3 regions of the Pseudomonas sp. B21-054 genome follow, and region 3 is predicted to be linked to each of the others. Evidence: predicted binding sites of a transcription regulator. Region 3 holds the regulator's gene; each other region holds the start of a gene.

Region 1 (3,242 bases), 1.3 Mb from region 3:
ATGCCATGCACGCCGAAGGCGTCCAGGGAATCGTCATAACCGAGTTTGCGCTTGAGGGTGGTGGCGCAGAAGAAGCACACCACGCCTGCTGCCAGGCCGATGACCAGGGCGCCCATCGGGCCCACGGTGCCGGCAGCCGGGGTAATCGCGACCAGACCCGCCACTACGCCCGAGGCAATGCCCAGTGCGCTTGGCTTGCCATGGGTGATCCACTCGGCAAACATCCAGCCCAGCGCGGCAGCGGCGGTGGCAATCTGGGTGACCAGCATCGCCATGCCGGCGGTGCCGTTGGCGGCGACGGCGGAACCGGCGTTGAAGCCGAACCAGCCGACCCACAGCATGGCGGCGCCCATCAGGGTGTAACCCAGGTTATGCGGTGCCATTGGCGTGGTCGGGAAGCCTTTGCGCTTGCCCAGTACCAGGCACGCCACCAGGCCGGCGATACCGGCGTTGATGTGCACCACGGTGCCGCCAGCGAAGTCCAGCACGCCCCAGTCCCACAGCAGGCCGCCGTTACCGGACCAGACCATGTGTGCAATCGGTGCATACACCAGGGTGAACCACACGCCCATGAAGACCAGCATGGCGGAGAACTTCATCCGCTCGGCAAACGCACCGACAATCAGCGCCGGGGTGATGATGGCGAAGGTCATTTGGAAGGTGATGAACACCGCTTCAGGGAACAGCGCCGCCGGACCGGTCAGGCTGGACGGGGTAACGCCCGCCAGGAACGCTTTGCCCAGGCCACCCACGAAGGAATTGAAATTGACGACGCCCTGCTCCATGCCCGTGGTATCGAACGCGATGCTGTAGCCATAAATGACCCACAGGACGCTGATCAGACCGGTAATGGCGAAGCACTGCATCATCACGGAAAGAAGGTTTTTCGACCGAACCATGCCGCCGTAGAACAGCGCCAGACCGGGAATGGTCATAAACAGTACAAGAATCGTGGCAGTCAGCATCCAGGCGGTGTCGCCGGAATTCAGGACTGGGGCTGCCGCTTCTTCTGCCATGGCCAGGCCAGGCATTGCGAAGGACAACAGGGCTCCTAGCCCTGCGAATTTACGCAGAGTCATATTGTTTTCTCCTGGGGCGTTGGGTTTGGCGGCTTAGATAGCGTCGGTATCGGTTTCGCCGGTACGGATGCGAATAGCCTGTTCCAGATTGACCACAAAGATCTTTCCGTCACCAATCTTGCCGGTGTTGGCGGCCTTGGTGATTGCCTCGATCACCCGGTCAAGATCCTTGTCGTCAATGGCGACATCGATCTTCACTTTCGGCAGGAAATCGACCACGTATTCCGCGCCGCGATACAGCTCGGTATGACCTTTTTGCCGACCGAAGCCTTTGACCTCAGTAACGGTAATGCCCTGCACGCCGATCTCGGACAACGACTCGCGCACGTCGTCCAACTTGAACGGCTTGATGATGGCAGTGACTAGCTTCATGAAACTTTCTCCCGAATTGGTGGACTTGCCCCAGGAAAACAAACCCGACTCAAGTCTAAGCGCAGTGCCTGGCTTTGTAACGCATCGTCGGCCCAAGTTGCCCGACTGGTGCCAGTTAACCGCTCCTGACGAAACTCCCCGCTCCGCCTGTTGCACTGCATTCGTCACAACGACTGCATCAGTGCATGGGTCATCAGCCTCTAAGCAGAAAGCTTGCCATCTGTGCCCAACCCCACTGATTTCAATCCTTTCAAGCGTCTGCCGGCCTGCGCTGCGCCACAAACCGCAGCGTTACGCACAACAACAGTGCGACGACGCCCGGCCTCGTGCGCGAAAAGCGTGCATCCGTTGCTCGCGAATTGACTATAGACACTGCGTGATACACTGCCTGCCATTGTTTCCAGGACACCTGCCATGCTTGCGCCCAAAGACCTCCTCGACGCCCTGAGCGGCCATGCTTCCCGCCTCTTGAGCGGCGATACCCCTCTGCCCAAAAGCGAAATCGAAAGCCAGTTCAAGGCCCTGCTGCAAAGCGGATTCAGCAAGCTGGACCTGGTGAGTCGGGAAGAATTCGATAGCCAGATGGTCGTGCTGGCCCGAACCCGGGCACGGCTCGAGAGTCTGGAAACCAAGGTCGCGGAGCTGGAAGCGCGACTGGCCCCAGCACAGGAATAACCCGCCTCGGGCCACCGCCCGGCGGACCACGGACACTGAGCCGCCGCCGGCGCGACACGCCTGGCGGCCCAGGCGTATTCAACCCATGGGGTCAGAGACGGAAACGACCGACCAGGGTATTGAATGACAGAGCCAGGTTGGACAGTTCCTGGCTCGAAGCATTGGTCTGGTTCGCTCCAGCCGCAGTCTGGGTGGAGAGATCCTGGATGTTCACCAGGTTGCGATCAACCTCGCGGGCCACATGGGCCTGCTCCTCGGACGCCGTGGCAATCACCAGGTTACGGTCATTGATCTGCGAAATACCGTCGGCGATCTGCTCCAGTGCCTCGCCAGTGGCCCGGGCCAGGCTCTGGGTCTCGGTCACCAGCGCCTGGCTCTTGCCCATGGCGTCGACCGCGCTGTCGGCACGATCCTGTACCGCGTGGATCATGCTCTCGATTTCACCGGTGGACGCCTGGGTGCGCGCCGCCAGGGCGCGAACCTCATCGGCCACCACGGCAAAGCCCCGGCCCTGCTCCCCGGCGCGGGCAGCCTCGATGGCCGCGTTGAGCGCCAACAGATTGGTCTGCTCAGCGATCCCGCGGATCACATCCAACACTTTGCCGATATCACGAACCTGCACGGCAAGATCCCTGACCAGCCCGGTGGACGCGGTGATTTCCTGGGTTGCGGTGTTGATCGCCTGCACCGCGCTACGGGCCTGATCACGGCCGCTGCTGGCCTGCGAACTGGTCGATTGCGACGCCTGCGAAGTGGAGACCGCGTTACGGGCCACTTCCTCGACCGCCGACGTCATCTCAGTCACAGCGGTGGCCGCCTGCTGGATTTCGTCATTCTGCCGGGTCAAGGCACGACTGCCGTCATCGGTGACTGCCGTCAGTTCCTCGGCGGCGGAAGCCAACTGGTCCGAAGCGCTGGCAATCTGCTGGATGGTGGTCTTCAAGCTCGCCTGCATGTCCCCCAAGGCCTTGAGCAACTGGCCGGCCTCGTCGCGACTGCGGCTGGTGATGTGCTGGGTCAGGTCGCCCTGGGCGATGCGCTGTGCGCAATCGACCGCCGTGGTAATCGGTCGACTAATCAGGCGGCTGATAAACATGCCCAACAGCAGCGCGGCGA
Region 2 (3,242 bases), 2.7 Mb from region 3:
CTGTGCGCCCGGCAAGCCAACACAATGAAAGAGGCGGTATTTTGTCTACGGGTAATTTGGATTTCGAACAGTTCCGGGTCTTCCTGGAAAAAGCCTGTGGCATTTTGCTTGGTGAGAACAAGCAATACCTGGTGTCGAGCCGTCTCAACAAGTTGATGGAGCAACAGGGCCTTAAATCGTTGGGTGAACTGGTGCAGCGTATCCAGACCCAGCCGCGCAGCGGTTTGCGCGAGATGGTGGTGGACGCCATGACCACTAACGAAACCTTGTGGTTTCGTGACACCTATCCATTCGAGGTGTTGAAGAACAGGGTGTTGCCGGCGGCCATCAAGGCCAGCCCGGGTCAACGCCTGCGGATCTGGTCGGCGGCCTGCTCGTCGGGGCAGGAACCCTATTCGCTGTCGATGACCATCGACGAGTTCGAGCGCTCCAACCTGGGCCAGTTGAAAGGCGGCGTGCAGATCGTCGCCACCGACCTGTCCGGGACCATGCTCAATAACTGCAAGACTGGCGAGTACGACAGCCTGGCCATCGGCCGTGGTTTGTCGCCGGACCGCCTGCAACGCTACTTCGACCCGAAAGGGCCGGGCAAGTGGGTGGTCAAGGCACCGATCAAGAGCCGGGTGGAGTTTCGCTCGTTCAACCTGCTGGACAGCTACGCCAGCCTGGGCAAGTTCGACATCGTGTTCTGCCGCAACGTGCTGATCTACTTTTCCGCTGAGGTGAAGAAAGACATCCTGCTGCGTATCCACAGCACCCTCAAGCCCGGCGGCTACCTGTTCCTCGGCGCCTCCGAAGCGTTGAACGGTTTGCCGGATCATTATCAGATGGTCCAGTGCAGTCCGGGGATCATTTACCAGGCGAAGTGATTCGCAGGGGTTGTCAAAAAACGGGAGTCCCCAGGGGCTCCCGTTTTTTTATGCCCGCTAATTTCCTCCCTATCACCCTTATCCCTGTGGGAGCGAGCTTGCTCGCGATAGCAGTTTGGCAGGCGACATCAATGTTGACTGACACACCGCTATCGCGAGCAAGCTCGCTCCCACATTTTTGACCTCTGTTGCCTGGATGAAAGCGGCAGAAAAGCGGCAGCCAGCGGAAGCCGATTGCCGCTTTTCTGGCATTGCCGCTTTGCCGATGCCCGCAAAGCCCCGGTTTATGGGGTTTTTGAAAGTGGCACGACGCTTGCTAAGTTCATCGTACGTAAATTCTGGTCACCCAAAGGTTTCCGACATGAGCATCAGCTTCGATAAAGCGCTCGGTATCCACGAACAGGCCCTGAGCTTCCGCGCCCAGCGTGCCGAAGTCCTGGCCAACAACATCGCCAACGCCGACACCCCGAACTATAAGGCTCGGGACCTGGATTTCTCTAAAGTGCTCGCCGAGCAGAACGAGAAGACCAAGAACGGCCACTTCGCCTTGAACATGACCAACAGCCGTCATATCGAAGCCGAAGGCCTGGGCAATGGCGACGAATCGCTGATGTACCGCACGCCGATGCAACCTTCGATCGACCAGAACACCGTGGACGCTCAACTGGAACAGTCCAACTACGCGGAAAACTCCGTGAACTTCCAGGCCAGCTTCACCCTGCTCAACAGCAAATTCAAAGGGCTGGTATCGGCCCTGCGTGGAGAGTAAGTCATGTCGATCGCGAGCGTATTTAACATCGCCGGCAGTGCCATGAGTGCCCAGACCACTCGCCTGAACACCGTCGCCAGTAACATCGCCAACGCCGAGACCGTTTCGTCGAGCATCGACCAGACCTACCGTGCCCGTCACCCGGTATTCGCCACCATGTACCAGGGCGGCCAGTCTGGCGGCAGCGACTCGCTGTTCCAGAACCAGGACGCCGCCGGCCAGGGTGTGCAGGTGCTCGGCGTGGTCGAAGACCAGAGCAACCTCGAGGCACGTTACGAGCCGAACCATCCGGCCGCTGACGCCAAGGGCTACGTCTACTACCCGAACGTCAACGTCGTCGAAGAAATGGCCGACATGATTTCCGCCAGTCGTTCGTTCCAGACCAACGCCGAAATGATGAACACCGCCAAAACCATGATGCAGAAGGTCCTGACCCTCGGTCAGTGATAAGGGGCGAGTCACATGAGCGTTACCAACACCACCAGCGGCTTGAGCCTCAACGAGATCCTCGCCAATTCCTCGGTCAAGACCAACAACACCTCCGATACCCTCGGGTCAATGACAGGTGCGGCGACCGGCAAGAAGGAGCTGGGCAAGGATGCGTTCCTGCAACTGCTCGTTACCCAGCTGAAGAACCAGAACCCGCTGGAGCCCCAGGACAACGGTGAGTTCGTGGCCCAATTGGCGCAGTTCAGCAGCCTGGAAGGTATCACCACCCTCAACGAGACAGTCAGCGGTATCGCCGGCAACTACAACTCGTCCCAGGCCTTGCAGGCCTCGTCGCTGGTCGGTCGCTCGGTCATCGCCCCAGGCGACAAAGCCGTGGTCGATACCTCCAAGAGCCTCAACGGCACGGTGGTGGTACCGACATCGGTGTCCTCCGTCGCGGTCAAGATCGTGGACAAGGACGGCAAGACCGTCCGCACCATCGACCTGGGCAGCCAGAACGCCGGCAATTCCGCTTTTATCTGGGACGGCAAGAACGATGCGGGCGCGACGGTCGAATCGGGCACTTACACATTCGCCGCCTCGACCACCATCGACGGCAAGGCGACGTCTCTGATCACCAACCTGCCGGCCACGGTCAGCAGTGTGACGATCAGCCAGACAGGGGGTGAGCTGATGCTCAACCTCGCCGGGCTGGGCAGCATCGCCCTGTCCAAAGTACAAACTATTGGTATGTAGAGCCGACTAACCCGGCAAAAGGAGTGCAATATGTCTTTCAATATCGGCCTTAGCGGTCTCTATGCAGCCAACAAACAGCTGGACGTGACCGGCAACAACATCGCCAACGTGGCGACCACCGGTTTCAAATCGTCCCGCGCGGAATTCGAAGACGTCTACTCGGCCACCAAGCTGGGTTCGGGCAGCAAGACCGTCGGCAACGGCGTGCGCCTGGCCAACGTTTCCCAGCAGTTCGGCCAGGGTGACGTCAACAACACCGGCAACGTGCTGGACATGGGCATCCAAGGGCAGGGCTTCTTTGTCCTGAGCAACGACGGCTCCCTGAGCTATACCCGTGCCGGTACCTTCAAGACCGACAAGGAAGGTTTCATCACCAACAGCGACGGCACTGCGCGTCTGCAAGGTTATGGTGTGGACGC
Region 3 (3,242 bases):
TTGCGGTCCAGCATGCTGGCAATCTGGCGCAGCAGCTCGAGATGCGCATCGGTAGCCGCTTCCGGGACCAGCAGTACGAACAGCAGGTCGACCGGTGCGCCATCGATGGCGTCGAAATCTATGGGGGCTTCAAGGTGCAACAGCGCACTGATGGGCGCGGTACAACCCTTGAGGCGGCAGTGAGGAATGGCGATGCCGTTGCCAAAACCGGTGGAACCGAGTTTTTCACGGGCAACCAGGGCCTCGAAGACGTCCTGCATTTCCAGATCCGGCATTTCGCGGTGGATCAGGTTGGCGATTTGTTCGAGGGCTTTCTTTTTACTGCCGCCCGGCGCGTTCACCATGGAACGGCCGGGGGTCAGGATGGATTCTAGTCGGATCATGGATTGGGGGGGTTAACGACCGGTTGCGCCCTGGAGGAGGCTCTGGGTCTTTTCCTTATGCTTTTTAAGTTGGCGATCCAGCTTGTCGGTCAGCAGGTCAATTGCGGCATACATGTCTGAATGCTCCGCGTTGGCGACCACTTCTCCGCCGGGGATATGCAGCGTGGCTTCGATCTTCTGCAGCAGCTTCTCGACGTTCATCGTGACTTGCACGTTGGTGATCTTGTCGAAATGCCTCTCCAATCGGTCGAGTTTTTCGCCGATATAGGTGCGCAGGGGTTCGGTCACTTCCAGTTGGTGTCCACTGATGTTGACTTGCATACAGCTTCTCCTTCGTTGCCAGTGCATAAAGCGGCAGGCAGAAATGCCTGCCACTGGAACGCTGTGGCGTGGCCCGTTACATCAACCGCTTGCGTTCGCTCGAAGGTGCGATCCCGAGGGACTCGCGGTATTTGGCGACGGTACGGCGGGCCACCTGAATGCCTTGTGCCTCCAGTAAACCAGCGATCTTGCTGTCACTCAACGGCTTTTTCTGATTTTCCGCAGCGACCAGTTTTTTGATGATCGCGCGGATGGCCGTGGACGAGCATTCGCCGCCTTCGGAGGTGCTGACATGGCTGGAGAAAAAGTATTTCAATTCATAGATGCCCCGGGGGGTATGCATGAATTTCTGGGTGGTTACCCGGGATATCGTCGACTCGTGCATGCCCACCGCCTCGGCAATGTCATGCAGGACCAACGGTTTCATCGCTTCGTCGCCGTACTCCAGGAAGCCGCGCTGATGCTCGACGATCTGGGTGGCGACTTTCATCAGGGTTTCGTTGCGGCTTTGCAGGCTCTTGATGAACCAGCGTGCTTCCTGCAACTGGTTGCGCATGAAGGTGTTGTCGGCGCTGGTGTCGGCGCGCCTGACGAAACCGGCGTACTGGGCATTGACCCGCAGCTTGGGCACCGACTCCTGGTTGAGTTCCACCAGCCAGCGATCGTTGTGTTTGCGCACGATCACGTCAGGGACCACGTATTCGGGTTCGGTGGACTCGATCTGCGAGCCAGGGCGCGGGTTGAGGCTCTGGACCAGTTCGATCACCTGGCGCAGCTCGTCTTCCTTGAGTTTCATGCGGCGCATCAGTTGGCTGTAGTCGCGACCGCCCAGCAGGTCGATGTAATCGGTGACCAATCGCTTGGCTTCGGCCAGCCATGGCGTCTTGGCAGGCAACTGGCGCAGTTGCAGCAGCAGGCATTCGCCCAGGTTGCGGGCACCGATGCCGGCCGGTTCGAACTGCTGGATGCGATGGAGGACGGCTTCGATTTCGTCCAGCTCGATGTCCAGCTCGGGGTCGAAGGCTTCGAGGATTTCTTCGAGGGTCTCGTCCAGGTAGCCTTGATTGTTGATGCAATCGATCAGGGTCACGGCGATCAGGCGATCGGTATCGGACATCGGCGCCAGGTTCAGCTGCCACAGCAGATGGCTTTGCAGGCTCTCGCCGGCAGAGGTACGGGTGGTGAAGTCCCACTCGTCGTCATCGCTGCTGGGCAGGTTGCTGGCGCTGGTCTGGTAGACGTCTTCCCAGGCAGTGTCCACGGGCAGGTCGTTGGGGATGCGTTCATTCCATTCGCCATCCTCAAGGTTATCCACCGTCGGGGCGGCTTCCTGGTAGGAGGGTTCCGGAATTTCGGTATTGGTTTTTTGCTCGACGTTATCGGCCAGCGGATCGGTGTTGTCGAAGTCGTCGCCTTCTTCCTGGCGTTCGAGCATCGGATTGGACTCCAAGGCCTCCTGGATTTCCTGTTGCAGGTCCAGGGTCGACAATTGGAGCAGGCGGATGGCCTGTTGCAGCTGCGGTGTCATCGTCAGCTGCTGGCCCATTCTCAAGACTAGCGATGGTTTCATGGCAGGGGCTTAACACCTTATTCGCCGGCGCACATGCGCCATCCACTACAGGGCGCCGAAGCGCCAAACTTAAGCAAATTATATGCCTGAAACTGAAGTGTTTGCCTAGGGCGTCGCCATAATAAAATTAGCGACGCCCTGGCGATTGGCCAGACACTTTGCGCTTACAGGCGGAACTCATGGCCCAAGTACACTTCCTTGACCAGGTCATTGGCCAGGATGGCCGCGGAATCGCCTTCGGCGATCAGTTGGCCGTCATTGACGATATAGGCGGTTTCGCAGATATCCAGGGTCTCGCGCACGTTGTGGTCGGTGATCAGCACGCCGATCCCCTTGGCCTTGAGGTGATGGATGATCTGTTTGATGTCACCCACCGAAATCGGGTCCACGCCGGCGAACGGTTCGTCGAGCAGGATGAATTTCGGCGCGGTGGCCAGGGCGCGGGCGATTTCCACGCGGCGTCGTTCGCCGCCGGACAGGCTCATGCCCAGGTTGTCGCGGATGTGGCTGATGTGGAATTCCTGCAGCAGGCTTTCCAGCTCCTGGCGGCGGCCGGCCTTGTCGAGCTCCTTGCGGGTCTCGAGGATGGCCATGATGTTGTCGGCCACCGACAGCTTGCGGAAGATCGACGCTTCCTGTGGCAGATAGCCGATGCCGGCCTTTGCCCGGCCGTGCATCGGCTGGTGGCTGACGTCCAGGTCGTCGATCAGCACGCGGCCCTGATCGGCCTGGACCAGGCCGACGATCATGTAGAAGCAGGTGGTCTTGCCCGCGCCGTTGGGGCCGAGCAGGCCGACGATCTGGCCGCTGTCGATAGACAGGCTGACATCACGCACGACTTGGCGGCTCTTGTAGCTCTTGGCCAGATGCTGAGCTTTCAGAGTTGCCATTACGGGGCCTTCTGCTCGTCGGTTTTCTTTTTCGGCTGGATCACCATGTCGATGCGTGGGCGCGATTCGGTGACCTTG

The links. Region 3 encodes sigma-54, which starts transcription at its own class of promoters, with help from an activator protein. Its sites were predicted from a motif close to ANTGGCATNNANNTTGCTNT; they were not measured.
Region 1: the regulator sigma-54 is predicted to act here: its motif matches at 1,653-1,672, upstream of glnK (P-II family nitrogen regulator).
Region 2: the regulator sigma-54 is predicted to act here: its motif matches at 1,170-1,189, upstream of flgB (flagellar basal body rod protein FlgB).

What each region holds. Positions count from the first base shown of each region.
Region 1 is NZ_CP087204.1:6,599,572-6,602,813, forward strand. Features, by position in the region: gene LOY70_RS28855 (ammonium transporter) at 1-1,079, opposite strand, end outside; gene glnK (P-II family nitrogen regulator) at 1,113-1,451, opposite strand; gene LOY70_RS28865 (accessory factor UbiK family protein) at 1,866-2,126, shown strand; gene LOY70_RS30320 (methyl-accepting chemotaxis protein) at 2,218-3,081, opposite strand; partial or broken gene LOY70_RS30325 (MCP four helix bundle domain-containing protein) at 3,076-3,242, opposite strand, start outside.
Region 2 is NZ_CP087204.1:5,245,877-5,249,118, reverse strand. Features, by position in the region: gene cheR (protein-glutamate O-methyltransferase CheR) at 42-869, shown strand; gene flgB (flagellar basal body rod protein FlgB) at 1,231-1,638, shown strand; gene flgC (flagellar basal body rod protein FlgC) at 1,642-2,085, shown strand; gene flgD (flagellar hook assembly protein FlgD) at 2,101-2,823, shown strand; gene flgE (flagellar hook protein FlgE) at 2,854-3,242, shown strand, end outside.
Region 3 is NZ_CP087204.1:1,077,737-1,080,978, forward strand. Features, by position in the region: gene ptsN (PTS IIA-like nitrogen regulatory protein PtsN) at 1-383, opposite strand, end outside; gene hpf (ribosome hibernation-promoting factor, HPF/YfiA family) at 396-704, opposite strand; gene LOY70_RS04565 (RNA polymerase factor sigma-54) at 781-2,274, opposite strand; gene lptB (LPS export ABC transporter ATP-binding protein) at 2,439-3,164, opposite strand; gene lptA (lipopolysaccharide transport periplasmic protein LptA) at 3,164-3,242, opposite strand, start outside.